2 linked regions of the Limibacter armeniacum genome follow. The protein of the gene in region 2 binds, or shares a complex with, the protein of the main gene of each other region. Links are inferred from orthologs where the notes say so. Each region holds a gene or a part of one and is shown on either strand. Other genes may lie near its edges. The genes, in order: uvrA and mfd.

Region 1 (14,996 bases), 170 kb from region 2 along the record:
AAGGATTTTGAAAAAGCTGAATCTATTTCAGTACCGACACACTTGGTGCAAAATACACCAAACGGCAAGCAGTTTATGTACGTGATCAAGTCTGCCAATGGAAAGGATGTTGTTGAGAAAGTGGAAGTGGAAACTGGTAAATCCTACAACGGCATGACACTGGTGACAAAAGGACTTAACAAAGGTTCTATACTAGTGGACAAAGGTTACAGTGAGGTGATCAATGGTGAAGAGGTGTACATCGTAGCTGACAATTCTTAATTAAAAAACATTGGGTAGTGACGTTCGGGAATGAACCCTCCCGAACTAATCATTCACAATTCATTTGATATGAATCAGAAATCAAATCAGAATAAGCCACTGAAGGAGTTTAAACTCAGTAGCTTTTCCATTGACAACAGCATAAGTGTCTTTATCCTGACAGCGATTATTATCATGTTTGGGTATGTATCTTACAACTCAATGCCGAAGGAGCAGTATCCTGAGATACAGATCCCAATGGTATATGTTAATACGGTATACCCTGGTAACTCTCCTGTCGATATCGAAAACTTGATTACTAGACCAATTGAGAAAGAGCTTAAATCTGTAAAAGGTGTAAAAGAGATCAAGTCTACTTCTGCACAGGATTTTTCAGCTATTGTCATTGAGTTTAATGAAGACGTTGAGGTGTCTAAAGCACTTCAGGACACCAAGGATGCAGTAGACAAATCAAAAAGTGAGTTGCCTACTGATCTTGATACAGACCCGAATGTAGTTGAACTCGACTTCTCTGAGATTCCTATTATGGTAGTGAACCTTTCAGGTGATTTTGAGATCGACAAGCTGAAGGACTATGCAGAATACCTTCAGGATGAAATGGAGGAATTGCAAGAGGTATCAAGAGTGGATATCGCAGGTTCTGTAGAGCGTGAAATCCAGATCAATGCAGACATCTTCAAGATGGACGCAATGAAGGTGACGTTCTCAGATATCGAAAGTGCAGTAGCCAATGAAAACATGACCATCTCTGGTGGTGACGTATTGACAAATGGTTTTCGTCGTTCACTTCGTGTTTCAGGAGAGTTCAAGACCGCAGACGAGATCAGACAGATTATCGTAAAGTCTGAGGATGGAAGACCTATTTACCTGAAAGACCTTGCTGAAGTAAAGGATACATACGTAGAGCGTAAAAGTTATGCCCGTCTGGCTACAGGTGAAGAGTTTACAGCAAAGGGTGCTAACCCTGTAATCTCACTGAAAGTAGTAAAAAGAGGTGGTGAGAACCTGATTAACGCGACCAAGAAGATTGATGACTTATTGGAGGAAGCTAGAGAGTCTTACCTGCCAAGAAACCTGAATATTGCCATTACACAATCTCAGGCACAGGATATGGAAAACCAGTTGAGCAACTTGATGAACAACATTATTTCAGGTGTGATTCTGGTAGTAGCAGTACTACTGTTCTTTATGGGATTGCGAAATGCGATCTTTGTAGGTATTGCGATTCCATTGTCAATGCTGATGTCATTTGTGATCCTGAGCTTTATGGGAATCACATTGAACATGGTAGTACTTTTTGCCTTGATTCTGGCGTTGGGTATGCTCGTGGATAATGCGATTGTAATTATTGAGAATATCTACCGACTCAGGGAAGAAGGCTTTAATTCTAAGGCTGCTGCTAAGCAAGGTGCTGGTGAGGTTGCGATGGCAATTATCTCATCTACAGCAACAACACTTGCGGCATTTGTGCCATTGGCATTCTGGGGTGGTATCATGGGTGAGTTTATGAAATACCTGCCAATTACATTGATTGTCGTACTGGCTTCATCTCTGTTTATTGGTTTGGTGATCAACCCTGTGGTAGCAAAACAGTATATGGTTGTGGATGACCGTAATATGAACCGAAACCTCAAGCTGAAACTGATCTCAGGTGTTGCCTTGGTGGTATTGGGTATTGTCTTCTACATCGTAACGTTCTTTGGTGATAGCGGTAACTATACAATCGCTAACCTGCTAATGGTATTTGGTGTATTGACCTTGCTGAATGCTTATTACCTGAAAAAAGCTTCTTACTGGTTCCAGGACAAGCTGTTGGTTGCTTTGGAGAAAATTTACCTGAAAACCCTGAAGTGGGCATTGGGTGGTTATAAGCCAATTCTAATTACATTAGGTACTTTTGGCTTGTTAATTTTATCAGTGATGATGTTTGGTTTGAGTGAGCCAACAGTAGGTCTGTTCCCAGAGAATGAGCCTAGATATGTATACATGTATATTGAAGCTCCACTAGGTACAGATGTTCAGCAGACAAATGATATCACCAAGAAGCTGGAGAAACGCCTTTACAAGGAGCTGGAACCACATAAAGATATCATTGAGTCGATTGTAACCAACGTTGGTGAAAATACAAATGACCCTAACCAGAATACTGGTAGTGGTATCACTCCTCATAAGAGTAAAATCTCGATTGCGTTTGTTCCTTTTGAGAAGCGTAATGGTAAAAATACATCAATTATTCTGAGCCAATGTGCTGAGATCGCCAAAGAAATACCAGGCGTAAGCGTGGTGACGGATAAGGAGCGCAACGGCCCTCCAGTAGGTAAACCAATCAACATCGAAATAACAGGGCATGATTATTCGAAACTGATTGAGCTGGCAGATGAGATGCAATCTAAGATTGATAAGTCTGGCATAATGGGTATTGATAACCTCTCAATGGATATCAACGTGGGCAAGCCGGAACTGCAAGTACAGATTGATAGAAACAAGGCTCGTCGCTACGGACTTTCAACTGGTCAGATAGCCATGGCTTTACGTACAGCAATTTACGGTAAGGAAATCTCCAAATTGAAAGACAAGGAGGATGAGTATCCAATTATGCTTCGCCTGAAAGATCAGTACCGTTACAATGTATCTGCCTTGGCAGATCAGCGTCTGACTTTCCGTGACAATAAAGGTAAAATGCACCAAGTGCCAATTTCAGCGGTAGCTCACCTTGAGTACACTTCGACAGTAGGAGAAGTAAAACGTAAAGATTTGGACAAGGTGGTGACACTAAGCTCCAACATTACTGAGGGGTATAACTCAAACAAGGTAGTGGATGCTGTAAAGAAAGTAATGGAAGGTTATCCGATGCCAGAAGGTTATGCCTTCAAGTTTACAGGTGAGCAGGAAGAACAGCAGAAATCAATGGAGTTTTTGAGCAATGCAATGTTGATTGCAATGTGTTCAATCTTCCTGATTCTGGTATCACAGTTCAACTCGTTTGTAAAACCATTTATCATCATCCTGTCAGTAGTATTCTCCCTGATTGGTGTGTTCTTGGGACTTACGTTGTTCAAGAATGATTTCATTATCATTATGACCGGTATTGGTATTATTTCCTTGGCTGGTATCGTGGTGAATAATGCGATCGTATTGATTGACTATACAGATCTTTTGATCAATCGCCGTAAGGAAGAGTTAGGACTTGAGGGTGACGATAACCTACCAGTCAATGAAGTACTGGAGTGTATTGTTAAGGCAGGTTATACACGTCTGAGACCAGTATTGTTGACAGCAATCACAACGATTCTAGGCTTGGTGCCGATGGCAGTGGGTCTGAACATTGACTTTGCTGGAATGTTCTCAAGCTTTGAGCCGCAAATTTACTTTGGTGGTGACAACGCAGATATGTGGGGACCAATGGCAATGACTGTGATCTATGGATTGGTGTTCTCTACATTCCTTACTTTGATCATTGTACCTGTAATGTACTTGCTGTCTGTACAGTTTGGTAACATTATGGGAACTCTTCTAGGTAAAGGAGAAAGTGCTAAGAAAACAGCACCAGCCAATCAGAATGGGCACTATGTGTCTGCCCTTGTTGATAAAACAAAGGCACCAGTTTCTGAGTAATCGTGTTGGTGAAATATATATTGAAAAAGCCCAAGTACATACCGTACTTGGGCTTTTTCTGTTTTAGGGTTTTGTGAAAATATTTTAGGCATCTGTACGGTTTATTTCATTGATAGCCTCCCCCCATAAGTTGGCATAAGAGAAGTTCGTAGTAGAAGGTTGTTGGTTTTCATGATGCTCTATGAAATGAATGCTTGCTGTAGGGAAGTCAGTAACAAGACTGTCGTTGTCGATTTCAGGAAAGGGAACGGATATATTCATCAGGTCATTGACACCCGCATTAAAGCCATTTTGACCAACTTCAATAATTGTGGAACCATGGCTATTAACCAAGTCAAAATTATGAATCTCTATGTGGTTTTGGTGAAGCAATTCTGCCCATAACCAAGCATAGAAAAAGGAATTGGTATAATCATAATAAGGACTGTAAACAGGTGCTGACGACCGGGGATGCTTTAGCGGAATTTCATTGTTAAACTCCAATTTTTTGAATGGTCGGATAATTTTTTGTCTTGTCTCTGAAATCACATCATCAATCCCTACATGCTGACGCATTTTCTGTGTTAGGTCTTTTAAAAAGATATTGAAGGCTTGCTCTTTATTGCTTACGTAGGAATCATAAGATTCCTGACTGGCAAATGTATTAGTCATTTTGGCCTTGAGAGAAATAGCATCACCTTTTGTACTGGTCGCAAAATCTTTTAATACGGCATTGACTACAATATCGATGGGGTATGTGCCTACAGGGTGTACCCTGTTTATATTGATGTCGATCAAGTAATAAAAAGTGGCATCTTCATATTCAAGCATCATACTTAACTGATCGAATAGTTCAGCCTCAATACTGTCTATCCCTGTCCTGAACTCTTTGACAACACTTCTGAAATCATCAGGAACACTGTTTTCATCTAAGTAAAAATCAAAGTTGTTTCTACTTAACCGGATGATGTTATCTACTTTTAGCGATATAAATACCTGATAGAGTTGTTGAAGTATTGAAACCGCACAAAAGGTTTCATGTTCTTCCTGTGTAGAGAAGGCACCAGCTGTAAGGTTGAAAAACATTCTGCCGAAAACATTCAGGGGTTTCTTCTTCTCAATACGGGTCGCCTGAGAAGGATCAAACTTTAGATGTCCACTAAAGTACATACGTTAAAGGGTTAATGATAAGTGGTAAAGGAAATACACGTAGTAAGTTGTTGAATGGTATTGTGAGGAGTAGTGTTTTGAAGTACTTCCTGTTGTTTACTATAATTTATATAAAAAAATCCCCACCTGCTTATCGAACAAGTGGGGAAAGTATATAGATATTACTTGATGCCTTTGAAAATCACAATACAGGCTTTAAGTATCGTGCTGTATGGTTGTCTTTCTGCTTAGCTAAGTCTTCAGGAAGTCCTTCAAATACAACCTGACCACCATTCTTTCCACCTTCAGGGCCAAGGTCAATAACCCAGTCCGCAGTTTTTACAACTTCCATATTGTGCTCAATAATGATAACGGAGTGACCATTGTCTACAAGCGCATTGATGGACTTCATCAGTTTATTGATATCATGGAAGTGTAGGCCAGTAGTGGGTTCATCAAAGATAAACAGTACTCGTTCCCCTTCCTTGAGTGTACCTTTCACTAGGAACGAAGCCAATTTTACTCTTTGGGCTTCTCCACCTGATAAGGTATTGGAAGACTGACCCAACCTGATATAACCAAGCCCTACTTCTTGCAAAGGTCTTAGTCTGTCAGTGATTTTCTTTTTATCCTCAAAGAAAACCATAGCTTCATCAATACTCAGGTCCAGAATGTCTGCAATATTTTTTTCCTTGTATTTGATGTCAAGGATTTCACTTTTAAAGCGGGTACCATGACAGCTTTCACATGGCAGGTAAATATCAGCCATAAACTGCATTTCAATCTTGACAGTACCTTCTCCTGAACAAGCTTCACATCTACCTCCATCTACGTTGAAAGAGAAGAAAGCAGGCTTATAGCCTCTTTGTTTGGCTAGAGGTTGTGATGTGAATAATTCTCGTATAGCATCATAAGCCTTGACATAGGTCACAGGGTTGGAGCGAGAAGACCTTCCGATAGGGTTTTGGTCAACAAATTCAACATGTGAGATGGACTTGGTCATACCGTCCAGCCCTTCCATTTTGCCTGTTTCCTCGTTGTAGCTACCCAGTAATTTGCCAAGTGCAGGTTGCAGGCATTTTTTCACTAAAGTAGATTTACCTGAACCAGATACACCCGTTACACAGGTAATGGTATTAAGCGGGAATTTTACAGAGATGTTTTGAAGGTTGTTTTCTTTGGCTCCCAAAACCTCAATATATTCATTCCACTTTCTGCGTTTGGCAGGTACAGGTATCCTTTCTATTCCGTGAAGGTAACGTGCTGTATGACTCACTTCAGGGTCAGTCATATCATCTATTGTTCCCTGAAAAATCAATTCACCACCATAGACTCCCGCATCAGGCCCAATATCAATAATTTGGTCAGCTGATCGCATCACATCTTCCTCATGCTCCACAACAATTACGGTATTCCCCAAGCGCTTGAGTTCTTTCAGTACGGCGATGAGGTTTTCTGTATCTCTAGGGTGAAGTCCAATACTTGGTTCATCCAGAATATACATAGAACCTACCAAAGCACTACCTAGTGAGGTAGCCAGTTTGATACGTTGGTATTCTCCTCCTGATAGTGTGGAAGTAAGACGGTTAAGTGTCAGGTAACCTAAGCCGACCTTAATCAAATATACCAGCCTGTTGCGAACCTCAGCCAATAGTCTGTCCGCTACCTGATGTTCGTATTTGGAAAGCTGAATATTATCAAAAAACTCACTTACTTCTGTTATAGGAAGTAAAACGAGGTCAATAATGGACTTTCCATCAATCTTGACATATGATGCATCCTTGCGCAAGCGGGTACCTTTACAGTCAGGACATGTTGTTCTTCCTCGATAACGGGAAAGCATTACCCTGTACTGTATCTTATGAGTCTTGGATTCCAAGTGGCCGAAGAAAGCATCAATTCCCTTGAAATGTTTATTTCCAGTCCAAAGTACTTCTTTTTGCTCTTCAGTCAGGTCTGCATAAGGTCTGTGGATCGGAAAGTCAAAATGGTGTGCATTTCTGATCAATGGCTGAAGCCATTTACTCATGCTTTCTGTTCTCCAAGGAGCAATTGCTCCTTCATAAATGGAGAGAGATTTGTCTGGAATTACAAGGTCTTCATCAATGCCGAGTACTTTGCCAAATCCTTCACAACGTTTACAGGCTCCATAAGGGTTGTTGAAACTGAAAAGGTTGACGCTTGGCTCTTCAAACTTGACTCCATCAGCCTCAAATCGGTCAGTGAAAAGGTGACGTTGGGTACTACGGTCAGCATTGATCATCTCGATCAGACATTCGCCATGTCCTTCAAAAAGGGCGGTCTGAACAGAGTCTGCAATACGGAATTGGTTGTCTTCATCTTCTTTTTGTACCGCATTACGGTCAATCAGAATCTGGACATCATACCCAGTTGTATTGGCCTGAACATTTTTATACTCATCCTTATCAATTAACTCCTCAATAAAGCCCAGCTCACCATTGATCTCAACACGGCTGAAACCTTTTTGTAAAAGTAGCTTCAGTTCATCGTCAAGTGTTCGGTCTTCACTGATCTGTAAGGGGCTCAGCACAAGAAAACGGGTGCCATCTTCATGGCTGTTGATAAAGTTGACAATGTCGGTTACACTTGACTTACTGACTTCCTGTCCTGAAACAGGAGAATAAGTTTTACCGACACGGGCATAGAGCAATTTGAGGTAGTCATAAATCTCTGTTGTAGTCCCAACAGTTGAACGTGGATTCTTTGTTGTGACTTTCTGTTCTACGGCAATGGCAGGGCATACCCCCCTGATATATTCAACCTCAGGTTTTTCCATTCGTCCCAGAAACTGTCTCGCATACGAGCTCAGGCTTTCCACATACATGCGTTGCCCTTCAGCGAAAAGCGTATCAAAAGCGAGGGATGATTTTCCTGAACCGGAAACACCCGTGATCACCACAAATTTATTACGGGGAATGGCTACATCCACACCCTTGAGATTATTAACTTTTGCCCCTTTTACAATGATATATTGTTTTGGGTCGAGTTGATCTACAGAAATTGCCATGCTTGTCAGTCAATGTTTGCGTTCGGAATCGAGCATTCTCACAAATTTAGGATATTTTGTGGTTAGAACTTCCTTTTGTAGGAAAACAATCAACAATGGAATTTTGTGAACCCTTTTGAATAATATGAACCTGCGTTTTGTAACTGATTGTTATTTATCCTAAAAATTATTTGAATGATTTCATTATCCTGTGATTTGTATTTAAAATTGGTGTGGTTTTGAAGTGTATACGACCACCTGACTTTACCGGTAGCTGTTTTTTGATACCGGATAGAAAGCAGTTTCCAATAGAATAATAACTGTGCGGCAGTATTGTTTTGGAGTAATTCCCTGCCTGCAACTTTTTATTACAGTCATGAAAAAGATCATCAAAAGGGTGTACCTCGTTTGGGGCGTGTTTTGGTTTTTAGCTGTGTTTCTGGCATTGCTTCCACTATTTGCCATTATCATCCTTTACCCTGGTAAGAAGCTGCACCATTTGGCCTATTACCTCAATAAAGTTTGGGCCCATTGTGCATACCTTTTTATGGGAGCACCTGTTACGATCGAGCGAAAAGAAAAGCTGGACAAGAAACAGCCATATGTTTTTTGTGCCAACCATACGTCGTTTCTGGATACACCTGCTGTAGGGATGGTCAGTAACCGGTTTGCAGTTTTCTTGGGGAAAGATGCACTAGTAAAAGCACCATTGTTTGGCTGGATGTTTCGTAACCTGCATATTCCGGTTTACAGAGGACAGAGAGGGAATTTCAATTATGTAATAGAATCGTCTTGTGCTGCTGTGGACCGAGGACATAGTTTAGGTGTATTTCCAGAAGGAACCATGAACCGCAAGCCTCCGGTAGTGAAGCAAATGAAAGAAGGAGGTTTTGTGATAGCCATCAAAAAGCAAATACCAATCGTACCGATTACGTTATTGCATAACTGGAAACTGTGGCCATCACTAGCACCTGAGCTGAGTTGGTGCCCAGTTAAGATCGTACAACATGAGCCCATCGAGACAACAGGTTTGACTACCAAGGATATCCCAATGTTGAAAAAGCAGGTGATGGACACTATCAATGCCGAATTGGCGCAGTACTTCCCTGAGTATTACCAGACTACATTGGAGGAGGAAGTGAAATAAACTTTTGCTATTCTCTTTCCTGAGTTTGTAAATAGTTTGGTACTTTTGTTAGGAAGAGTTGAACCCCATAAAGCTTAAAATCAAATACCCGAGATGAAAATAGATAAAGAAGCGATAGAAAAGATTGCACACCTTTCCAGACTGTACTTCAATGAAAAAGATGAAGAGAGAATGGTGAAGAGTATGAATGATATAGTCAATTGGGTGGCTAAGCTTGAAGAAGTGGATACTGAAGGGGTTGAGCCTCTTACCCATATGACGGAGGTAACCAACAACTGGCGTGAGGATGAAGTGAAAGCACCACTCTCAAGAGATAAAGGCTTGAAGAATGCTCCTGAAAAAGATGAAGCATACTTCAGGGTTCCAAAGGTTTTGGAATAGTTATAAAAGCAGAAAGCCAATCAGTATTATGATTGGCTTTCTAGTATACAGCTGCTGAGACTCTCTCCTAAAGTATTTAACGCTATTGCTTGATCCTCTTTACCAGGCTTATACACCAACCACTCTTTTTTCTTGATGCTATATTGGTCAGGTTCAAACGTTTTAATTGAAATGGTTTTGGTGTCTCCATTGGTATCTGAAAACTCAAAAAACAAGATAGATTGAGGCACATCATTGACAGTTATATTACCTCTCTCGGTTTTGACTAATACCCCTTTTACCAAATCACCACATTGGAGGATATGGATTAAGTTGAAGCCTTTCTTGATTCCTGAAAAAACTAAAGCAAAAGGAATAGAATAAAGTGTCAGATAAAGTACCAGCACTGACTTGATACCTCCGAATATGCCAAGCGATTGTCCTTTAATAACAGCAACACCTGTTGAGGACTGAGCATATAGTACAGCAACAGAGTCACCCTCTTTTATCTCTTGCCACGGACTGTAGGAAAAGCCTTGCATGGAACTCGTTTCCTCATTTTTATTAGGGCTATACTTAAAAGTGTATTTATAGATATACTCATCGGATTGAGAAGCTCCCGTATCATCAATGGCTATTAATACCCCTTGTGTTTCTACTGGCTGTGTATGTAGTGCGTATGCTTCATCCCATTTGAAATCGGTAGAAAAAACAAGCGAAAGTAGCCAGGCAGCTCCTATACCAAGAAGACCAAACCAAAACCTTTTGGTCGATAGCATCAGAAATACTTTATAGGAGAAGGGTAATGAACGTGTTTTAGCAGTCATATTGGGTTTTTAGGTTAAATATTGAACTGTTATGATATCAAATAATTTACCTGTTGAATAAGGCTCTCACTTTTTTACTGAGTGTATCCACCATAACAACCTTGACTGGTTCTCCCGGCATATATACGAGCCATTCCTTATCGTCGTCATTGAGATACTGAGGTTTTACTGTTTTGACAGCAGCCCTTTTTGAATGCCCTTCAGTATCAGAAAACTCAAATATCATTCGCATGACAGGTTTGTCATTGATTACAACACCAGTACTTTCGGTCTTGACCAATGTGCCTTGAGCCATCTTGCCATATTCAAGGATGAAGATATCTTTCAGTCCTTTTCTAAATCCAACTATCGCAATGATAAAAGCAACCAAAGAAATCAGGCTGAACAGAAGCAAAACCCAGCCATTGAACATAGACAGTGACTGCCCCTTGATAATGGCAACGTTGGGGGATGTCTGGGCATACCTTACTACGACAGAGTCTCCTTCTTGTCGGTTTTCCCATGTGCTGTAAGACCACCCTCTAATGGCATTTTCTTGTTTTCTTTCTTGAGGTAGATAGCTGAAGGTGTATTTATAGATCGGCTTTTCATTGACAGACGCATTGGTTTCTTCTATGGCTAAAAGGACAGCGTTGGTTTCGGTAGCATTGGAGGAAAGTTGGTACTCGTCTATCAGGTAAAAGTCCGTAGAGAAGGCAACGGCAAAGAATCCGCTGAATAGTGCGATGGTCATACCAAGCCAAATACTGTTGTGAGATAAAATGACATCAATTTTTTGTCGTGTGGTGAGAAAACGGTTTTTCATTATTGGAAAGGGTAAGTGTGGTAATTTCAGTTAGCCTATTGAAAATAAATCAGGTCTGTTCCATAAGGCAAAACAGGATTGGGGATTATTTATGGGGTGTATTATAGGGCTAAATGAAGAGTCTCACGAATTCGCTTATGTAATAAGAGAGGAAGATGGTAAGCTTTATAAATTCCATGGAGTTGTTTTATTATAAAGCTTACCTGATTTATGGATAAAATAGCGTCAAACCATTACCAGGCTTTCCTGTGATGGAGCGGTTGTTTTCGGATACTCTTGATGCCTTTCTTAAGGCCAAAAAGGGTGACAGTAAGGGAGATTAAGGTGAAAGAGCCTAGAATGATAGTAGCCCAGATACCAAATATGGAAAGTGTATGTCCTTTGATAACAGCAACTCCAGGAGCTTCTTTTGCATATGTCACCGTTACAGTGTCGCCGACTTGCTTGTTGTCCCACGTGTTATAAGACCACCCGTTACCCCATTCTTTGCTTCCCTCAGGGTTTTCAAGAGCATAACTGAAATGATACTTAAATATGAGCTCATCATTGGATGAGGCATTTGTTTCCTCAATAGCCAGTATTTCACCTTTGGTTTCCACTGGAGCAGCAGATAACTTATACTCGTCTATCAAGTAAAAGTCTTGAGAAAAGATGGCCATAAACAGTCCAAAGAATAGGCTTATAAAAAAGCCGACAACAAACTGAGGGTGTGAAAAAACGAGCTTAACTTTTTGAGATAGTGACATCTTAAACAGTTTTTAGTCAAAAAATAGATTTCTGAAGGTATTACTCTTGTGCTTCCACCCACTCAATGGCACCTATGTCAGGCATGTTGTCATGAGGAGTACATGGAGATGCACCGTTTTCTGTAACTATACCTGCATCTCTTGCAGGGCTATTTTTATTTAATTCGAAACGTTGGTCTGAAGGAGATGAGGCAAATAAGGAATCTTGATCCGTGATTTGATTGCCATAATAAAGGTTGTCAGTACCTAGTTTCTCCACCAAGCTTTCAGTCGAGCGGAAAACATTTTTTTGAGAATTGATAGCCAATTGTTTGTCTGTCGCTTCTACTATTAGGATTTCATCCAACAGGTTACCCCAAAAGATATTGTTGGTTAGGGTAAGGTTCAGGTCATCCAGTCGCATAGTAGGATCATCTTCCCAGCCAGGTACATAAACATTGGAAATGCTGACAGCAGGGAGTTCTCTTACAAAGTCAATTCCAAAATTGGCAAAGGTATTATGTGTAAGGCGATAGGTTCCTCCTGATGTCAGTGCAAGGGTGTAGCTCAAACAATTGTTGACAATGGTATTACTGATTTCGGCATTGGTGCCAATCAGGAAAATACCAGTAGAAGACATGTTTTCAATAAGCGTATTATTGATGGTAATAGCAGGGGTGGCAGGCACTTCTTCTGACCATAGGTAAATACCACTTCCACCATTTCGGATGGTGGCATTGTTGATCGTATTATCATGGCTGGATGGCGCAAAATAGAGTCCATCCCATTGGCCAGCTACATCAAGATAGTCTTCTTCCCGTCTGATGCCTTCCAGCCTTACAGTATCTTCACAAGTACCATTGATATGTAGGGAGCCAAATACAATGGCGTAAGCATTATTGTTGAAGTAAATCTGGGAGCCAGCTTCTATATTTAAGATGGCGTTTTCTGCAATAAAAAGTGAGTCTGTTACTACGTGTGGTCGGTTGGAAGTCCAAGTTGTTTCGCCTTCAATAACTTCTCCTTTACTGTGAAAGAAGGCATCTTGCCCCCAAGCAACCAGTTTGACATCCTGAACATTGCCATTGGTTTCAAATACGACAGAGTCCTGTACCAAAAAAGGCAAGTCTTTGTCTTGAGGATTCACAGTAGCTTCCACCAAGACCAAAAGGCTATCATTTCCTCTAAGAAATATATCTTCTACACGATCGGTCTTGGCACCGTTGATTACCAGAGAATAAGACCCCGTTGGGTTGCCCAATGAAATACTACTGATATTGACAGCCTTATTGGATGTATTGATTGCCCTAAAGCGTTTCGTAATACTTTTTACCTCTGTGAATAAAGTGTCAAAGATGACAGAGTCCGCAGAAAAAGTCAGCATTGCTGATTCATCAGTAGTGATTTCCTCATTCTCAGGGTCACAGGCAAAAAGTGCCGCAAAGGCAGCAAGCGCAAAAAAGGTTTTTGTGATATATCTCATAGGGTTTTGTTTCAGGCAAACAGATGGGTTAGTATTTCTTGTTGATCTGCTCATACATGGAAGCAGGAACCTTGGACTTGAAGTCTGACTGCTTGTGTTCGGGACGTACCCAGTCCAAAAAGCCTTTTCTCCATACATAAGCAAGACCAAGTACCAAAATCAATACAAATACAAAAACTTCCAGCAAGGCAAACCAACCCCATAGACCATCTGTCTGATCGATCATCTCTTTGTTACCGAATACCGTTGCCCAAGGAAACAGGAAGACCAACTCCACTTCAAAAAGCAGAAAGATAAGGGCAATTACATAAAAGCGGATATTGAAACGGCTCCATGCATTACCGATCGGGTCTTCACCACTTTCATAAGTCGTGAGCTTCTCGTAGTTCGGACGGTTAGGGCGCAACAATGATGAAGCGACAAAACCTCCTCCCACAAACACACAACCTGCTATAATGAAAAGCAGAAGGTAGCCAAAGTCTGTTACAACTGAATTTTCCATTCCCTGAGCTTAGTCTTTTTATTTACAATTACTTTCAACGTCAACAAATATACAGAGTCTTCTTCTGATATACTTTTCTGTTGCCGCATTTCTCGATTTCACCTCCCTTAACCTCAATCCCTAAATCATTTTTAAACTTCCTAAAAATCGTGATCTTGCAACAGATTTGGACCGTAAAGTGTTTTACCGTCGAGTCATTTAAATAGACTAACCAGATAAACAGAATACATATAAAATCAACAATTAGTAGGGATATGGCAGTTGTATTGTTTGATAGTTTTGCAGAATGGAAAAAGTCTTGTGAAACAGAAGATAAGCCGCTTTATTTTCCTGTATTGGAATACGAAGCAAGAGAGCGAGGTCATCAGGAAGAGCAAATCAGGGCAAACCTCCTGAGAGCATATCAGGTGATGAAAGATGCTGTACAGACGGGATTGAAGGAGGACATGACCTCTAGATCAGGAATGGTAAACAATTCAGGTAAGAAGGTATTCAACTCCCCTGTGACGGTACTTTCTCCAGAGTTTCAGAAACTTATCAGCCGTGCTTTGGCAGCCAAGGAAGTCAACTCTTGTATGGGCAGGGTAGTTGCAGCACCCACAGCGGGAGCTTCGGGTATTATGCCAGGGGTGTTGGTGACATTGCAGGAGTTACATAACCTTAATGATGACACCATGATTGAAGGCATGTTGGTAGCTGCCGGCATTGCATTGATTATGGAAAAAAAATCGGGAATTGCAGGTGCCGTTGGTGGCTGTCAGGCAGAGACAGGAACTGCGGCGGCAATGTCAGCTGGAGCGATTGTCTATGCATTGGGTGGTTCTATCACACAGGTATTTAATGCTGTGGCAATTACAGTTCAATGTATGCTTGGGTTGGTTTGTGATCCGGTGGCAGGGCTAGTAGAAGTTCCATGTATTGTTAGAAATGCGAGTGCTGCAGCCATTGCCAACTCTTCTGCGCAGATTGCCATCGCTGATGTTAGCAGTGTAATTCCGGTTGATGAATGTGTGGATGCCATGGGCGAAGTAGGTGCACATATGGAAGATCGCTACAAGGAAACGGCATTGGGCGGGTTGGCAGCAACCCCAACAGGTAAAGCAATAGCCAAGCGTGTATTGATTTCAGATATTGAT
Region 2 (15,540 bases):
TGTCAACCAGAACATGGTCATACAAAGGAAAAATACACTTGCCGTACTTTCACCACTCAGTAACCCTTTTGTGATACTAGGTATATATCGAAGTGGTCCATCTTCAATACTGGAAATCAAGTATTCTGGAAAACCACTAAACATGCTCACATTCCATAAAGGAGGCTCTCCATCATGTTTTTCAGAATATGCCTCTGAAAATTTCTTCATCCCCTCAAACTGCACTACATCCCCTTGAGGTAAATGCAATCCATCCAACATCTCTGCTTGGAAGTAAAGAGTAGTAACCAGATAAAAAATCGGTATAGCTATCAGATACGGTAGTGCTTTCTGCACCGAAAACTTATTCATAGAGAAAAATTTAACCAGTAACCAGTGTCTGTTCTTATTAGTTTATATTATTGAAGCCTCAATATAGGCAATCACAAAAAAATCTTGAGATAATCCCGTTATTGAATCACTTCCCCAGCAAAAAAAATTCAAGAATCTTTGTTTGCAGTCAAATTCTCAAACAACTGCATATAGTGCTCTTCCATCATTCGCTGATTCCAATGTGCTACCACATATTGCATACCTACCTGTGCTTCTGTACGGATATTGTGTACTCCCTTCTCCAATACAGACTCCAGCATTTTTCTTAAATCATCCCCATTACCTGATTCAAACAACACTCCCCTTTCTTCTGCCAACTGCTCCTTGATACCTCCAGTAGCCGCTCCTACAACTTGTACACCTGCAGCCATAGCTTCCAAAACAGTCAGAGGGAAGTTTTCTGCCTCAGATGGAAAAACCATTATATCAACTGTATTGTATAGGTCATTCAGTTCTTCCCTGTTTCTAATAGGGTCAAAACGATATTGTTCTGTAATATCAGGTACCAATTCTCCAACAGTATACAAATCAAATGGTGCTTTAACCTTCAGTATTTCCTCTTTAAATAAATGACTTCCTTTATAAGGGCTTTCACTGTTGAAGAAAAGTACTCTAGGCTTATCCCAAGTTCTTTCACCTTTATCATAGAAAATACTGGTGTCTACACCATTCTGGATACATTGTATTTTCATTCTGTCATTGTATACATAAGAGTTCCGAAGGCAGCTCTCTAACCACTTTGATACAGGTACAAAGGTGATACGATCTACTAGTTCAAGGTATAGGGCTTTCTTTTTCTCCAAATAATCTTGGCGTCGATCTTTAATTGGGTTATAAAATGGGAACAGATTAGCATAAGGAGTCACCGCATTTCCAGATTTGTAGCCTTCATCATCAAATACATAGACCTCCCCTCCTGTAAAGCTCCACATATCATGCATCACCCAAACAATCGGCTTCTCAGCAGCTATTTGCTTTAATGTATCTAAGTCAAAGTAATCCGTATGGATATTATGAATACAAACCACATCAGCCTGCCTATATATATCCCTTTTTCTGATTCCTAACCATGAACCGTGTAACGGATAGAGCACCCCAATGTCCACATAAAGTGTTTTTCCAAAGAACTTCTGAAGTAGCGCATCCACTCCATTCATATAATAACTCATGGAAGCCCGCTGAATCTCCTCTACCCGGCTATTGTTCCGTTTCTTTTTCTTTACAAACAAGCTTCCCTCATACTGGCTTGACGTAGCCAAGTCAAATGCAAACTGTTCTGCGCCACCTCCCGCATCGGAGACGTTAATATGTACTACTTTCATTATTTTTGATCCTGTATTTCTATATACCGTTTACTGTCTTATACAGTGAACAAGCCCCGAAACTAAGAAACTGAACTGACTTTATTGCAGTACAATATCAATTGGTTACAAACTGTAGCATAAATACCGAATAGAGTTTACTAAATTTACCCGCACTTTTGGTTAGCAAGCAAGATTTGCATTACCAGAGAAAGTACCGTTTCATTTTTTATCATTCTTAGACCACCGTTTACTTTGCTAAATAAAATTACGACTTACTTCAACAACCTACGCAATAATAGGTCCCTTATGGAAGTAGCCAACAACGCCAACTGGCTGATGCTAGACCGTGTCATGCGGATCGTATTAGGGCTACTTGTCAATGCTTGGGTAAGGCGTTACCTTGGTCCTGATGAAATAGGAAAATGGGACTTTGTTCTGGCTATTTCTGGCATCTTTGTCATTATCTCAGCATTGGGTCTTGAGCAGCTCGTTACACGTGAACTAGTTAACACTCCTAAACTCAGGAATACCATTCTTGGAACTGCCTTTTCTCTACGTCTAGTGAGTGGGATTATCACCTCTGCTGGGTGTATTGGGGCTATTTTGCTATTGGAAGGTGTTGATCCTACCTATTTGGTTTTAGTAGGAATTGCAGCTGGAGGTATTTTGGTTCAGGCAACAGAGGTGATTGTGTTTTTCAATCAAAGTTTACTCAAAGCACGTAACTCTGTACTAGCAAAAGGACCCTCCTTTTTTATCTTTTCCATAATTAAGGTAGGGCTGATTTTGACTCATCAACCTTTAGTTGCATTTGCTTGGGCATATTTAGGAGAAATGGTTCTCTCCGCAATTCTATTACTTTACATCTATCAGCGTAATGAAAAACAACTGGGTAAATGGCATTACAACCGTAAAATGTCTCGAAAGCTGTTGTCTCAAAGTTGGCCACTGATGGCTGCCGGAATTGCATACATGATGTACATGAGAATTGACCAGGTTATGCTTGGAACTATGATGGATGCCAAAGAGGTAGGACTGTACGCTACAGCTACCAAGCTCTATGAAGTTCCACTTTCTGTACTGACAATACTAGGTACTACATTCTTCCCCAAGCTGACCGAATTCTATAAAAAAGGGGAAAACTTCTTCTTTGATAATTATAGGAGAATGGTACAGTTAATGACCTTGATTGCCTACCTTGGACTAGTTGCTACAGTTATTATTGCGCCTTGGTTTATACCGTGGTTATATGGAGAAGAATACCATGCTTCTACTGATATATTGCTGATCTTGATGGTTGGAATCATCTTTATGTACAACGGTGGGTTACGAGGAAGCTACTTAACGATCTCCAACCAACAGCGTATTATATTATGGTTTGCTTTCGGTGCTCCTATTATCAATATTGGATTTAACTTGCTACTGATTCCAAAACTTGGAGGTAAAGGTGCGGCTCTGGCTTCTGTAATCACGCAAATTATCGTTACCCAGCTTTTCAGCTTATTCTTTTCTTCTACTAGGAAAGTGTTACGGATACAGCTACGTTCGCTTCTACTTTTGGACACTGTAAGCACAATCAAGGCTATTGCTAAAGGAAAACAGGACTAAGTTCTCCAAAAGCTATATCTGCAATAATATTAACTTTGCAAATAAGGTATCACCTACTTTAAATTATCTAACAGACTCATAGTTATATGGAACTAGCTCCAATTGTACTATTTATTTATAACCGTGCATGGCATACTGAGAAAACCCTAGAGGCACTCAGCCAAAATAATTTGGCTGATCAGTCCACTCTTTACATCTATGCAGATGGTCCAAAAGATAGTGCATCAGAAGCAGACCTTGCAGAAATCGCAGCTACAAGACAAGTTGCCCATAAAAAACAATGGTGTAAGGAAGTTCATATTATTGAGTCAGATAAAAATAAAGGTCTTGCAGACTCCATAGTTGAAGGTGTTACAGCAGTAGTAAACCAATATGGAAAAGTGATCGTCCTGGAAGATGACATCACTACGTCCAAAGGTTTTCTTCAGTATATGAATGATGCCTTGAATTTATATGCAGAGCAACCTAATGTAATGCACATTAGCGGTTTTCTACCGCAACAGTTTCCCAATGCTAAGCAATACGAACTTCCTGAAACCTTCTTCCTGACATTCATGAGTTGTTGGGGATGGGCCACTTGGAAAGATGCATGGGCAAAAATAAACCTTGACACTGGCTATTTGCTAGAGGAAATCAATAAAGAAAATAAGCTGAATGCTTTTAACCTAGATGGAGCAATATCTTTCCATCAACAGTTGGAATGGAATCTGCAAGGCAAGATGAAAACTTGGGCAATCAAATGGTTTACAAGTATTTTTCTTGAAGGAGGATTATGTCTATATCCAAAACAGACATTGGTCAGAAATATTGGCTTTGATGGCAGCGGAGAAAATAGTGGTGAACTATATAACAATCCCTATGAAGTATCTGTAACCAACTTTATTACTGTATCTCCTATTCCTATTGAAGAAAGTGCTATTGGACGAGAATATTTGAGAAACTTTTACCTATTTACTAACAAGAAAACTCTAAAAGGTTTTTTGGTAAAGGTGAAAAATAAAATCAAACAGTGGATTGGACATGAAATCCATGCAGGAAGAGAATAAAGTTATTTAACAATCAATATTAATTGCGCATAAAACTACTAATGAATTTTTTTGCAAAACTTCTACAGCCTTTTTTAGGCAGCGTCCGTGCCAAAAGGCTAGACCTATTATTTTCAGCGGCAGGCGACTTATTTATGTATAAGGACAGTTACCTTCATCAAACTGGATGGGGTGTATCTTTTCTTCAAAAAAGACCCGTAAATAAGGACCAATGCCCAATACCTTGGGTTACCTATAGTTTTATAGAATTCATTAGACCCCGTCTTCACAAAGAACTCAATATCTTCGAATACGGAAGTGGAAACTCTACAGCTTTTTATGCAGAAAGGTGTAACTCTGTAACATCAGTAGAGCATGATGAGGAATGGATCAAAGAGGTTAAAGAAATGCTTCCTACCAATGCCCAACTCCTTTTTCGGAACTTAAAAGAAGACCCTACATCTTACTATAATGCTGCTCCTGAATCAGGTAAGCAATATGATATTATTATAGTAGATGGCAGAGACCGTGTAGCATGTACAAAAGCTTCAGTTTCTGCGCTATCCTCATCAGGTATTCTTGTTCTCGACGACACAGAACGGGCTTCATATCAGGAAGCAATAGACTTTATGACAGAAAAAGGTTTTAAGAAGATTGACTTTTGGGGCATGGCTCCCGGTATGGTGTATAATAAGTGCACAACTATATTCTATAAAGTTGACAACTGTCTCAACATATAAATTTGATACCAGACAGGGATACATCATACTTATTCCTGTCTGAACATCCTCCCTCCTTTTCCAGTTACTCAGTTTCCAACTTTTATTTTAATTTCATTCAAAAGATCAATTACAATGAACTGGAAGAAATATATTATCCCAATCACAATTCCCATCCTCCTTATAAGCTGTCAGTCCAAGCAAGATTCCACTCAAGCTGCAAAAGAAAGTGAAAAGCTACAGGAAGTTGCTTCATCAGAAAAGCAATGGACTGGTATAGCTATAAGTAAAAGCGGACGAATGTTTGTCAATTATCCAAGGTGGTCTGAAAATGTTCCTGTTTCCGTTGCCGAAATTATTGATGGTGAGGCTATTGCTTATCCTGACAGCTTATGGAATAACTATCAAGACAACAATGACAGTAGTTTTGTATGTGTACAGAGTGTCTTTGTAGACAAACTAGACAGACTTTGGGTATTAGATCCCGCAAATCCAATGTTTAGAGGTGTTGTCGAAAGGGGACCAAGGCTCTATCAATTTGATCTCAATACAGATTCCCTCGTAAGAAGTTACCGTTTTCCTTCTGATATCATTCCAAATGATACTTACCTAAATGATATTCGTATTGATGAGGAAAACAATACTGCCTATATCACAGACTCTGGAACAGGAGGTATTATCACTTTAAACTTAAAAACAGGTGAAGCAAATCGTAGGTTATCGAACCATCCTTCTACAAAAGCAGAAACAGATCGATTGACGATTGGTGATATCACTTGGATGAATAGTGTAAACTCAGATGGAATAGCCCTGTCTCCTGATCGTAAGTACCTTTATTATGCTGCTCTTTCAGGGCATACGCTGTATCGTGTCCCAACTGAAGCACTTCTTACAAACACTGATCAAGAGCTAGGACAACAGGTTGAGAAGGTCCATGAAATCCATGCTCCTGATGGGATGTTATTCGGTAAAAATGGAAACCTCTATATGGCTTCTTTAGAAACCAATGCTATTTACAGCTTTACTAATAATGGAAAATACGTTGAGTTAATTAACTCTTCAGATATTAAGTGGGCAGATTCTTTTGCTACTGATGGAAATGGTAACTTATACTTTACTACTTCTCAAATTCACTTACCGGTAAAAGACAGAACCACTTATAAGATATATAAGATCAATCCTAAAAAGCTCCTCGAGCATCAATAAAAAGTTGTTATAAAAAAACAGGACAAACGGTATCATATCGTTTGTCCTGTTTTTTTATTCAAAAAGAGTAAGATTAGTTAGGGAATAATTCCTCTCTGATTTTGTTTACTCTTTCAGCATCTTCTGAAGTTGGCTCAGGGTATTGGATATCCAATTGAGCTGGAGTTGCAGTTCTGCTCTTTCCGTAAATTCTTTCGCTGTCAAGGTTAACACCTTTACTTGGTGCTGTATTATGTTGACCGCAAGAAGCCAAAGCTAGCAGCATTGCCGCTGAAGCCAATTTGATCAGGTTCTTTTTCATGAATATTACTATTATATATTTATAAATCACCACTTAATTGACAGTCGCAAAAATATCATTTACAGCCTTAAACACAAAGGATTATTCCAGCCTTTGGTATAAAAAAAGCCCTTACAGTATTGTTATCTTACTGTAAGGGCTTTTCAGTATTCTATATTGATTACTTCTTAGTGGTTTCTACCTGCATTAATCATTGCACAACGGAAACCAATTGTAGAAGTAGCTGAATCTTGCTCAAGGAATCTTCTTGTACCTGGCGCCAACCAATAAGCTACGTCTTTCCAAGAACCACCTTTGTATACTCTAATGTGGTCTGAGATAAATGTTTCGTAGTTACGGCTGTCATAAGCATAACCATAATCAGGACCATCCAAGTAATCACTGTTACGAACTGGGTTCAGGTCACTGAAGTCTTGGTAAGAAAGCGGACGGTAGATATCCTCAACCCACTCACTTACGTTACCTGCCATATTGTACAGACCAAAGTCGTTTGGAGGGTTATCATAGATCCAAGTAGTAATCATCGCTGCATCATTCAGCTTACCACCGATACCTGCGTAGTCACCACGACCTCTCTTAAAGTTAGCCATGAAGTCACCCATGCTTTCACCATAAGGGTTTCTCAATGAGTGGCCATCCCAAGGGTAGATTCTTCTCTCACTGTAGTTTTCATCCAACTCTTGCAAACCGATCAATGCCTGAGCAGCGTAATCCCACTCTGCCTCTGTAGGCAATCTGAAAGCAGGAAGTACAATTCCTGACTCCAATGGAATTCTCTGACCGTTTTCAGCAGCTTCCACCTCATCATCGTTACCATTCTGAAGTGCCAATTGCTTGTTTACAGTAGTAGTTCTCCACTGACAGTATTTCTGAGCTTGGATCCAAGATACACCCACTACTGGGAAATATCTAAAGCCTGGATAACGAAGGTAGTGATCTACATACTGGTCATTGAATGCCAGCTCTTCTTTCCATACTGTTGAATCAGGCAAAGCCTCATCATAGTACTGCTTACCTGAGTCCATTGCATAGTGCAAGTACTCAAGCCAGTGAATATTGGCAATCTCTGTTTCGTCCATCCAGAATGAACTTACTGAGACTGTTCTTTCGATGTTATCCATCGATTTCAAAAGATCTTCTTCGTAAGAGCCCAATACAACCCTACCACCTTCGATGTAAACCATGTTCGGTGCCTCAGGCATACCATTATAATCTCTTACTGCAAACGAGTTGTCATCATCCCCGTTATATTCCAGCCCTGTAACTGTACTTGCTCTTCCGGGACCGTAAGCGTCCGGTTTAGTATTTTTTGAACAACCTGCCAGAACCGACAGCAATGTAAACAGGTAAATGTAATTTCTTACTTTGTTCATAGTTGTGTCTGAATAAAAATTCACCGGAAAAGGGCTCTTGCCGCTCCCTGTATTTTTAAGCTCAATATTAACGAATGAACGAATGATTATCTAATATCCGGTATTAAAATTCACTTAACTCGGTGTCAATAATTATACCTAACAAAGGGCAAAAGTAAAAAAATCTAAAAAATTCTCGTTTTAGGTTGAAAAAATATTGCCATGTAAGAATTATTCAATATCATTTTTACTTTCAACTCTGCTTGATCCTAATAATCATGCATTTTTTATATGCTCAAGACATTTGATCGCTTCTTTGATTGAGGAAACATCATCTAAGATAATGATCAAACGCTTTTTCGTTTCTTTTAATGTGCAACGTTTCCCTTGCTGTTGGACAAATGCCAATATCTTACCAAACTCTTCTGATTGATAATAGGAAACGTGTTTATTTTCCAACAAGTAGATTTTCAGCGTATCATTTTTAAGCATAATCTTCTCCATGCCCAATGATTCTGCTAACCAACGTAACCTGACTGTTTTAAGCAGATCTTCTACTTGTGATGGAATAGGCCCAAAGCGATCGGTGAGTGAGTTTCTGAATTTCTCCAACCCATTCTCATCCTTTAGCTTATCGGCAGCAATATAAAGATTTAATCTTTCAGAAATATTGCTAACATAGTCCTCAGGGATCAAAATCTCAAAATCAGTTTCAATACTGCAACTGACTTTGAGCATTCCAAGGTCCAATTCATTCTTGAAAAGTTCCTTAAATTCCTCCTGCTTCAATTCTTGAACTGCATCTTCTAGTATTTTATTGTATGCATCGAAGCCTAAATCTGTAATAAATCCAGATTGTTCTCCTCCAAGCAGATTTCCAGCTCCCCGAATGTCCAAATCTCTCATCGCCACCTTGAAACCATCCCCAAGATCCGAGAACTGTTCCAACGTACTCAAACGCTTTCGTGCTTCAGCTGTCAGGTTAATCATCGGAGGCGTCATCAGATAACAATATGCCTTTTTATTAGAGCGCCCAACCCGACCTCTCATTTGATGCAAATCGGACAGGCCAAACATATGTGCCCGATTGATAATGATGGTATTAGCACTTGGAATATCTAAACCAGACTCAATGATATTGGTAGAGACCAATACATCATACTCCCCTTCGATAAACTTGAGCATGATCTTTTCCAACTTTGGACCTTCCATCTGACCATGAGCATAAGCCACCTTTGCATCAGGTACCAAATGCATGATATTATTAGCCATATGCTCAATGTCGCTGATTCGGTTATGGACAAAAAATACTTGCCCTCCCCTTCTAATCTCAGTAGCAACTGCATCACGAACCATCGTATCACTGTAGGTTGACAGAATAGTCGTGACAGGCTGACGGTTTGGAGGTGGTGTCGAAATTACGGAAAGGTCCCTTGCGCCCATCATTGAGAAATGAAGTGTTCTTGGAATTGGCGTTGCCGTCAATGTCAAAACATCTACATTGACACGCATTTCCTTTATTTTCTCCTTAGTCTTAACCCCAAACTTTTGTTCTTCATCAATCACCAACAACCCAAGGTCTTTGAACTGAACGTCCTTATTTGTAATCCGATGTGTACCAATAAGGATATCAACCTTCCCCTCTTTCAAGTCTTTCAGTGTTTCACGAATCTGCTTTGTTGAACGGAAACGGTTAATATACTCAACTCGGCATGGCAAATTCCCTAACCTCCCTTTAAAGGTATTGTAATGCTGCATGGCAAGGATAGTCGTAGGAACAAGTATCGCAACCTGCTTACTGTCTGCTACAGCTTTAAATGCTGCTCGTATTGCTATCTCTGTTTTACCAAAACCTACATCGCCACAAACCAGTCTGTCCATCGGGTAATCCTGCTCCATATCTTGTTTGACTGCTGCTGTAGCTGTTGCTTGGTCAGGTGTGTCCTCATAAAGGAATGATGACTCCAATTCTGCTTGCAAATAGCTATCAGGAGAAAAACCAAACCCTTTCGCTGCCCTTCGCTTTGCATAAAGCTTAATTAGCTCCCGAGCTATATCCTTTACCTTTTTCTTGGCTTTAGACTTTTTCTTTTCCCATTCCTGAGAGCCCAACTTACTCATTTGAGGCATTGTACCGTCTTGCCCTGAGTATTTGGAGATCTTGTGAAGCGCATGCAAACTGATATACAATAAGTCATCATCTCGATAAATCAACCTCACAGCTTCCTGCTCCTTACCATTGACCTCCATCTTTTCCAATCCTCCGAATCTGCCAATGCCATGATCAATATGGGTAATATAATCACCGATATTCAGCGATTGCAGTTCTTTCAAGGTCATCGCTGAGGAAGACTTGAAACGGGATCTTGTTTTAGCTTTGTGGTAACGTTCAAAAATCTGATGATCCGTATAGCAAGCAATTTGGTTAAGCTTATCCAAAAAGCCTCCTCTCAGTCCCAAGTTCAACTCGAACAGTGTCAGATCTGGGTTTACTTCTTCAAATATGGTATGTAAACGCTCCAACTGTTTTGGAGATTCTGCCACTAGAATATTACGAACCCCCTGATGCTGATTTGCCTCCAATGTATCTGCCAACATATTGAAGTCCTTATTGAAAGAAGGCTGCGGACTTGATTCGAAAACGATCTCAAGGTCTGGTTTCAGGAAAAAGCGATTCCCAAACTCCACTCTATGGTACTGTTCTGCAAACTTTTCAAAGTTATCTTTTGTCTCAAAAAGCTCATCAGGTCCATGAATTACCTGAGTATTTCCATTGGCTGCCAATATTTCCTGAAAACTGTCTGTAGCACGTTCAAAGTAGTTTTCAATGACATCCAAAGTCAGTTGATACTCCTTTACCCAAATTGTAGTATCCTGTGGTAAAAAACGTAAAAATGATTCCCTGATTTCTTGCAATAGCTTTGTCTGAACATCAGGAACAATGGCAGCATAGTCACAGCTTTCTTTTGAGAGTTGTGTCAACGGATCAAAAGTTCTGATCGTATCAATCTCGTCACCAAAAAGCTCTATTCTATAAGGATAATCATGCGCATACGAGAAGATATCAACAATTCCACCACGAATAGCAAACTGTCCAACTTCATATACAAAATCCGTTTTCTCAAATTCGTATTCTACTAAAAGCTCCGTGATAAAATCAATATTGAACTTTTCTCCTACCCGAGCAGTGTAGGTATTTTCCAACAAAGACCGTTGATTGATTACCTTTTCAGTCAATGCCTCAGGGTAAGTGACAATCAGCTCTCCTTCTTTTCTCTTCTGGCTGATAATATTCAACACTTCTGCTCTTTGGAGAATATTGGCATTTTCGACCTCCACAAACTCATAAGGCTTTTTATAGGAAGTCGGAAAAAACAAGGCTTCTCTTTCAGGTAAAATACTTTGCAAATCATTCAGAAAATAAGTAGCCTCTTCCTTGTCATGCATCACAAACAAGTGAGTTCCTTTTTTCGAATCACAGATAGCCGCTGTCACTACTGCATCCAAGCTTCCTGACATGCCTTTTACCTGCAAACACATCGCTTCTTTACCAGAAAGCTGATCAGCAAGCATCCTCACTTGTGCATCTTGCTGATACTGCTCCAGAAAACCTTTTGCTGTGATTTTATGTACTTCTGTATCTGCTGAAGTCAATTTGCTATTTGCCATCTTCCAATTATCAGTTTTTCAATATTTTCACAAAAATACAGTAAGTCTTCCAAAGATTGGAAGGGTTTTCCATTTACCAAGGATTAATTCTCACTACAAACCCTATTTCCTCGTTTAGTAACACGCTGCCTTGTCATTTCGTTTTACTGCCTATCCTAAGTAAATGAATATTCACTACCGCAATAGTGCATTTAAAAGAAATGTTCTATATCTTGATTCTCTGATCAAATCATTAAACAACACAACAAAGATGAACCCAATGAACAAAATAGACACTGCACTGACTGAAATGTTGGGTATTCGCTATCCGATTATCATAGCTCCTATGTTTTTGGTATCTAATGCTGAGATGCTAAAAGCAGCAATCCGAAGTGGAATTACAGGTGCTGTCCCTGCACTCAACTACCGAACGGACAAAGAGTTTAGAGCAGCTATCGAGGGAATAAAAAATGAGGTTAGCGGACCTGTAGGCATCAACCTTATTGCCAACAAATCCAATGTACGACTGGAAGAACAACTGCAAAGTTGCCTTGACCTTGAAATTGATTACATCATTACATCTCTAGGAAGTCCACAACGCATCATTGAGAAATGTAAGCAACAAGGCATCAAGGTATTTTGTGATGTAGTAGATGCCAAGTACGCCAAAAAAGTAGAAGAACTTGGTGCAGATGCACTTATAGCAGTCAACAAAGAAGCAGGAGGACATGCAGGTCCTACACCTGCTGCGGAGCTGATTCCTGAGCTGCTTGACGCTTGTAATTTACCTGTAATTTCTGCGGGTGGTGTAGGAACAGGAGCTCAATTCAAGGAGAAACTGGATTTAGGGGCTTGTGGTATTTCAATGGGAAGTCCTTTTATTGCCACTCACGAGGCAGGTGTCTCAGAAGAATACAAGCAAGCTTGCGTGCAATACGGAGCCAAGGATATTGTGATGACCAACAAGCTTTCAGGTACTCCTTGCACTGTAATCAACACGCCATACGTTCAGAAAATTGGGACCAAACAAAACTTCTTGGAATCATTTCTGAACAGCAATAAGCAAATGAAAAAGTTTGCCAAGATGCTGACTTTCTATAAAGGTATGAAGATGCTTGAAAAGTCCGCCTTCAGTGCTACTTACAAAACAGTTTGGTGTGCCGGACCTTCCATTGAGTATGTTAATGCTGTTCGTTCTGTAGATGAGGTAGTCACCACCTTGATCAAAGAATATGAAACGGCTGCTGTAGCCGTAGAAAAATAAGACATATATTAATACAGCCATTAATCCCTCTGAATCGATTCAGAGGGATTTTTTATTGGGGAATGTCAATGATCTTATAACAGCTTCCTATTTTTGCCTTAAATAGGATTTACAAACAGCAATTGATAAGATGTTTCCACACTCCACAGATATACTTAACTTACTTGAAAATGCTCCTGAGCAAATCAAGCGTCACTTCATCACACGCCAATATGGAATTCACGAAAACCTGTTGGAGCAAGGCACTCCCCCAAAACAGATTTTTATTTTACTGGAAGGAAGCGTAAGAGCATTTCATACTACCTCCAAAGGCAATCAATACCTGATTGGCTTATTTGGAAAAGGCGAAGTTATGGGAGAAGCTGAAATCCTTTTTGACAGTCCTTGTTTTTGTAGTGTGGAGACCATTAGCCAATGTAAAGCAGTATTGATTCCTAAACCCCTCTATCAGGATTGGATGGATCATGACCCTGCCTTCTCACTGCATATGAACAAGCTGCTTGCTTGGCGACTGATGCGGATTTCAGAAAGAGCCTCAACACATCTCAGTTTTCCGATGGAATACTCTGTCCTGAAACTGATCAATAGTGCTAAGGATGATGAAACGCTAGACCTCAACAAGGAAAATATAGCACAGTACTTGGGAACAAGTGTTCGCAGTATCAACAGGATTATTCGAAGATTGATAGGCAAGGGTCTTCTTCAGTATGAAGACAAATCCCTCAAGATTGTATCAGAAAAAGACCTAGCCGAAGAAATGCGAAAATATGAATAAGGTAGAAGGAGAATAAACAAGAGCCTGCATAGTTTGGTTGTATAGTTTGTATATTGAATAAGCTTCTCATTCTGATCTGGAAGCAACACCAATACTCTCAGCAATCAATTCCTGTTGACATGAAAGGATACCGTTTCGAAAAATATATACCCAAAACAGGCAATGGAAATTCTCCATTCGAAAACCTGATGGACGTATTCAAGCAACTGCTGACCATAACCGCAGGCGACGTAGCTGAAGCCTTGCAATGGCTGACTGAGCTGGACAAGCAGTATAACCTGACTAATGGTGACTATGGCATTGGGGATTTTATTGAAGACCTGAAGAATAAAGGCTATATCAAGGAAAATCCACAAACGGGAGAACTCAATATGACCGCCAAAAGCGAGCAGACTATCCGTAAAAGTGCATTGGAGGAAATTTTTGGTAAGCTCAGAAAATCCCGAAATAAAGGAAACCACAAGACACCTCATATTGGGCAAGGTGATGAGTTCACTTCTGAGTTACGTGACTTCCAGTTTGGAGACTCTCTTGACCAGATCTCTATGACGGAGTCTATCAAGAATGCACAAGTCAATCATGGTTTAGGAGACTTTACCTTAACCGAGGGTGACTTACAAATCAGGGAGCAAGAGTTCAAGGCACAAACCTCTACAGTGCTGATGATTGACATTTCCCATTCCATGATCCTTTATGGGGAAGACCGCATCACTCCTGCCAAAAAAGTAGCAATGGCATTGGCTGAACTCATTACTACCAAATACAAAAAAGACACCTTGGACATTATTGTATTTGGAAATGACGCTTGGCAAATCGAACTGAAAGATTTACCCTACTTGCAAGTGGGACCTTACCATACCAATACAGTGGCTGGCGTTGAGTTGGCGATGGATATTCTGAGAAGGAGAAAAAATCCGAACAAGCAGATTTTCATGATTACGGATGGAAAGCCTACTTGTATCAAGGAAGGGTTACACTATTATAAAAACAGCTTCGGCATTGATCAGAAAATTCTGAATAAAACACTTACCCTTGCTGCTCAGTGTAGAAAGCTGAAAATTCCAATTACCACTTTTATGATTGCCACAGACCCGTACTTACAACAGTTTGTACGAGAATTTACAGAAGTCAATCAGGGAAAAGCTTACTTCAGTAGCTTGAGAGGGTTAGGAGATTTGATCTTTGAGGATTACCAAAGAAACAGGCGAAAGAAAATCTAATTGACAATTCCATAAAAAATCCCTTAGATGATGTTTAGTACATTCTCTAAGGGATTTATATTTTTCTCCAATTTTTCTGGAATCACATTATGATACCAATTCCTCTTCAGGTCTTGTTTTCCACCTTTCGTGCATCCACACCCACTGTTCGGGTGCTTCCCTAATAAAGTCTTCAAGGTAATTGGAAAGTATCTGTGTATTATTCACCATATCCTTTTCCTGATCTCCTGTCGTTTTTAGCTCCACTGCAGGCTTGATGGTCAATAGATGCGTATCATCTTCCATTCTTCTGATTGCCATTGGCAATACCAAAGCTCCTGTACGCTGTGCCAACATGGTAGCGCCAATCGGAGTAGCCGCTTTTTTGCCATAGAAGTCAACAAACACATTTTGGACCTTCTGTGTATCCTGATCAATCAGCAAGAAGACAATCTCTCCACTCTTTAGTGCTTTCACCAACTTAATGGTACTTTGACCTCTTTCCACATATTTGGCACCTCTCAAAGTACGGTTTCCTACAAGAAGCTGATTCATTCGGGGATCCTTCAAAGCCGCACCTACAATGGTTACCGTATAGCCCATTTCAAATGGCATGGTACCCACCATCTCAAATGCACCTAGGTGAGGAACCAGTCCTACTACACCTTTACCGGAATTGTAGGCTGCTTCCAAATTCTCAACACCCTCAATCTTGACGATTTTCTTATAGTCTTCAAGGTTTTGGATGTTGCGGTAGCGGATAATGT

What was found.
Region 1: the proteins of mfd (region 2) and uvrA are in contact, whole or in part, in a crystal structure (PDB 4DFC), measured with the Escherichia coli proteins. The link is inferred for Limibacter armeniacum from one-to-one orthologs.

Annotation. Positions count from the first base shown.
Region 1 is NZ_JBAJNO010000009.1:2,095,195-2,110,190, reverse strand. Bases 5,007-8,392 are described here. They hold uvrA (excinuclease ABC subunit UvrA), read right to left. Parts: upstream 8,033-8,392; coding sequence 5,207-8,032; downstream 5,007-5,206. Other genes in these bases: V6R21_RS26610 (lysophospholipid acyltransferase family protein), read left to right, coding at 8,388-8,392; V6R21_RS26620 (hypothetical protein), read right to left, coding at 5,007-5,025. In the rest of the region: V6R21_RS26630 (efflux RND transporter periplasmic adaptor subunit), read left to right, coding at 1-261; V6R21_RS26625 (efflux RND transporter permease subunit), read left to right, coding at 331-3,876; more of V6R21_RS26620, read right to left, coding at 3,961-5,006; more of V6R21_RS26610, read left to right, coding at 8,393-9,158; Asp-tRNA(Asn)/Glu-tRNA(Gln) amidotransferase subunit GatC, read left to right, coding at 9,252-9,539; V6R21_RS26600 (hypothetical protein), read right to left, coding at 9,566-10,345; V6R21_RS26595 (DUF3592 domain-containing protein), read right to left, coding at 10,392-11,150; V6R21_RS26590 (DUF3592 domain-containing protein), read right to left, coding at 11,384-11,896; V6R21_RS26585 (right-handed parallel beta-helix repeat-containing protein), read right to left, coding at 11,937-13,358; V6R21_RS26580 (NADH-quinone oxidoreductase subunit A), read right to left, coding at 13,387-13,860; sdaAA (L-serine ammonia-lyase, iron-sulfur-dependent, subunit alpha), read left to right, coding at 14,115-14,996. UniProt on the Escherichia coli protein: The UvrABC repair system catalyzes the recognition and processing of DNA lesions. UvrA is an ATPase and a DNA-binding protein. A damage recognition complex composed of 2 UvrA and 2 UvrB subunits scans DNA for abnormalities.
Region 2 is NZ_JBAJNO010000009.1:2,264,755-2,280,294, forward strand. What follows is about bases 7,964-11,893. They hold mfd (transcription-repair coupling factor), read right to left. Parts: upstream 11,557-11,893; coding sequence 8,164-11,556; downstream 7,964-8,163. Other genes in these bases: V6R21_RS27275 (NAD(P)H-dependent flavin oxidoreductase), read left to right, coding at 11,816-11,893. In the rest of the region: V6R21_RS27230 (YfhO family protein), read right to left, coding at 1-351; V6R21_RS27235 (glycosyltransferase), read right to left, coding at 480-1,694; V6R21_RS27240 (flippase), read left to right, coding at 1,929-3,284; V6R21_RS27245 (glycosyltransferase family protein), read left to right, coding at 3,371-4,330; V6R21_RS27250 (FkbM family methyltransferase), read left to right, coding at 4,372-5,049; V6R21_RS27255 (L-dopachrome tautomerase-related protein), read left to right, coding at 5,164-6,234; V6R21_RS27260 (hypothetical protein), read right to left, coding at 6,308-6,535; gliding motility lipoprotein GldJ, read right to left, coding at 6,703-7,908; more of V6R21_RS27275, read left to right, coding at 11,894-12,799; V6R21_RS27280 (Crp/Fnr family transcriptional regulator), read left to right, coding at 12,930-13,574; V6R21_RS27285 (vWA domain-containing protein), read left to right, coding at 13,694-14,794; V6R21_RS27290 (lysophospholipid acyltransferase family protein), read right to left, coding at 14,882-15,540. UniProt on the Escherichia coli protein: Couples transcription and DNA repair by recognizing RNA polymerase (RNAP) stalled at DNA lesions. Mediates ATP-dependent release of RNAP and its truncated transcript from the DNA, and recruitment of nucleotide excision repair machinery to the damaged site.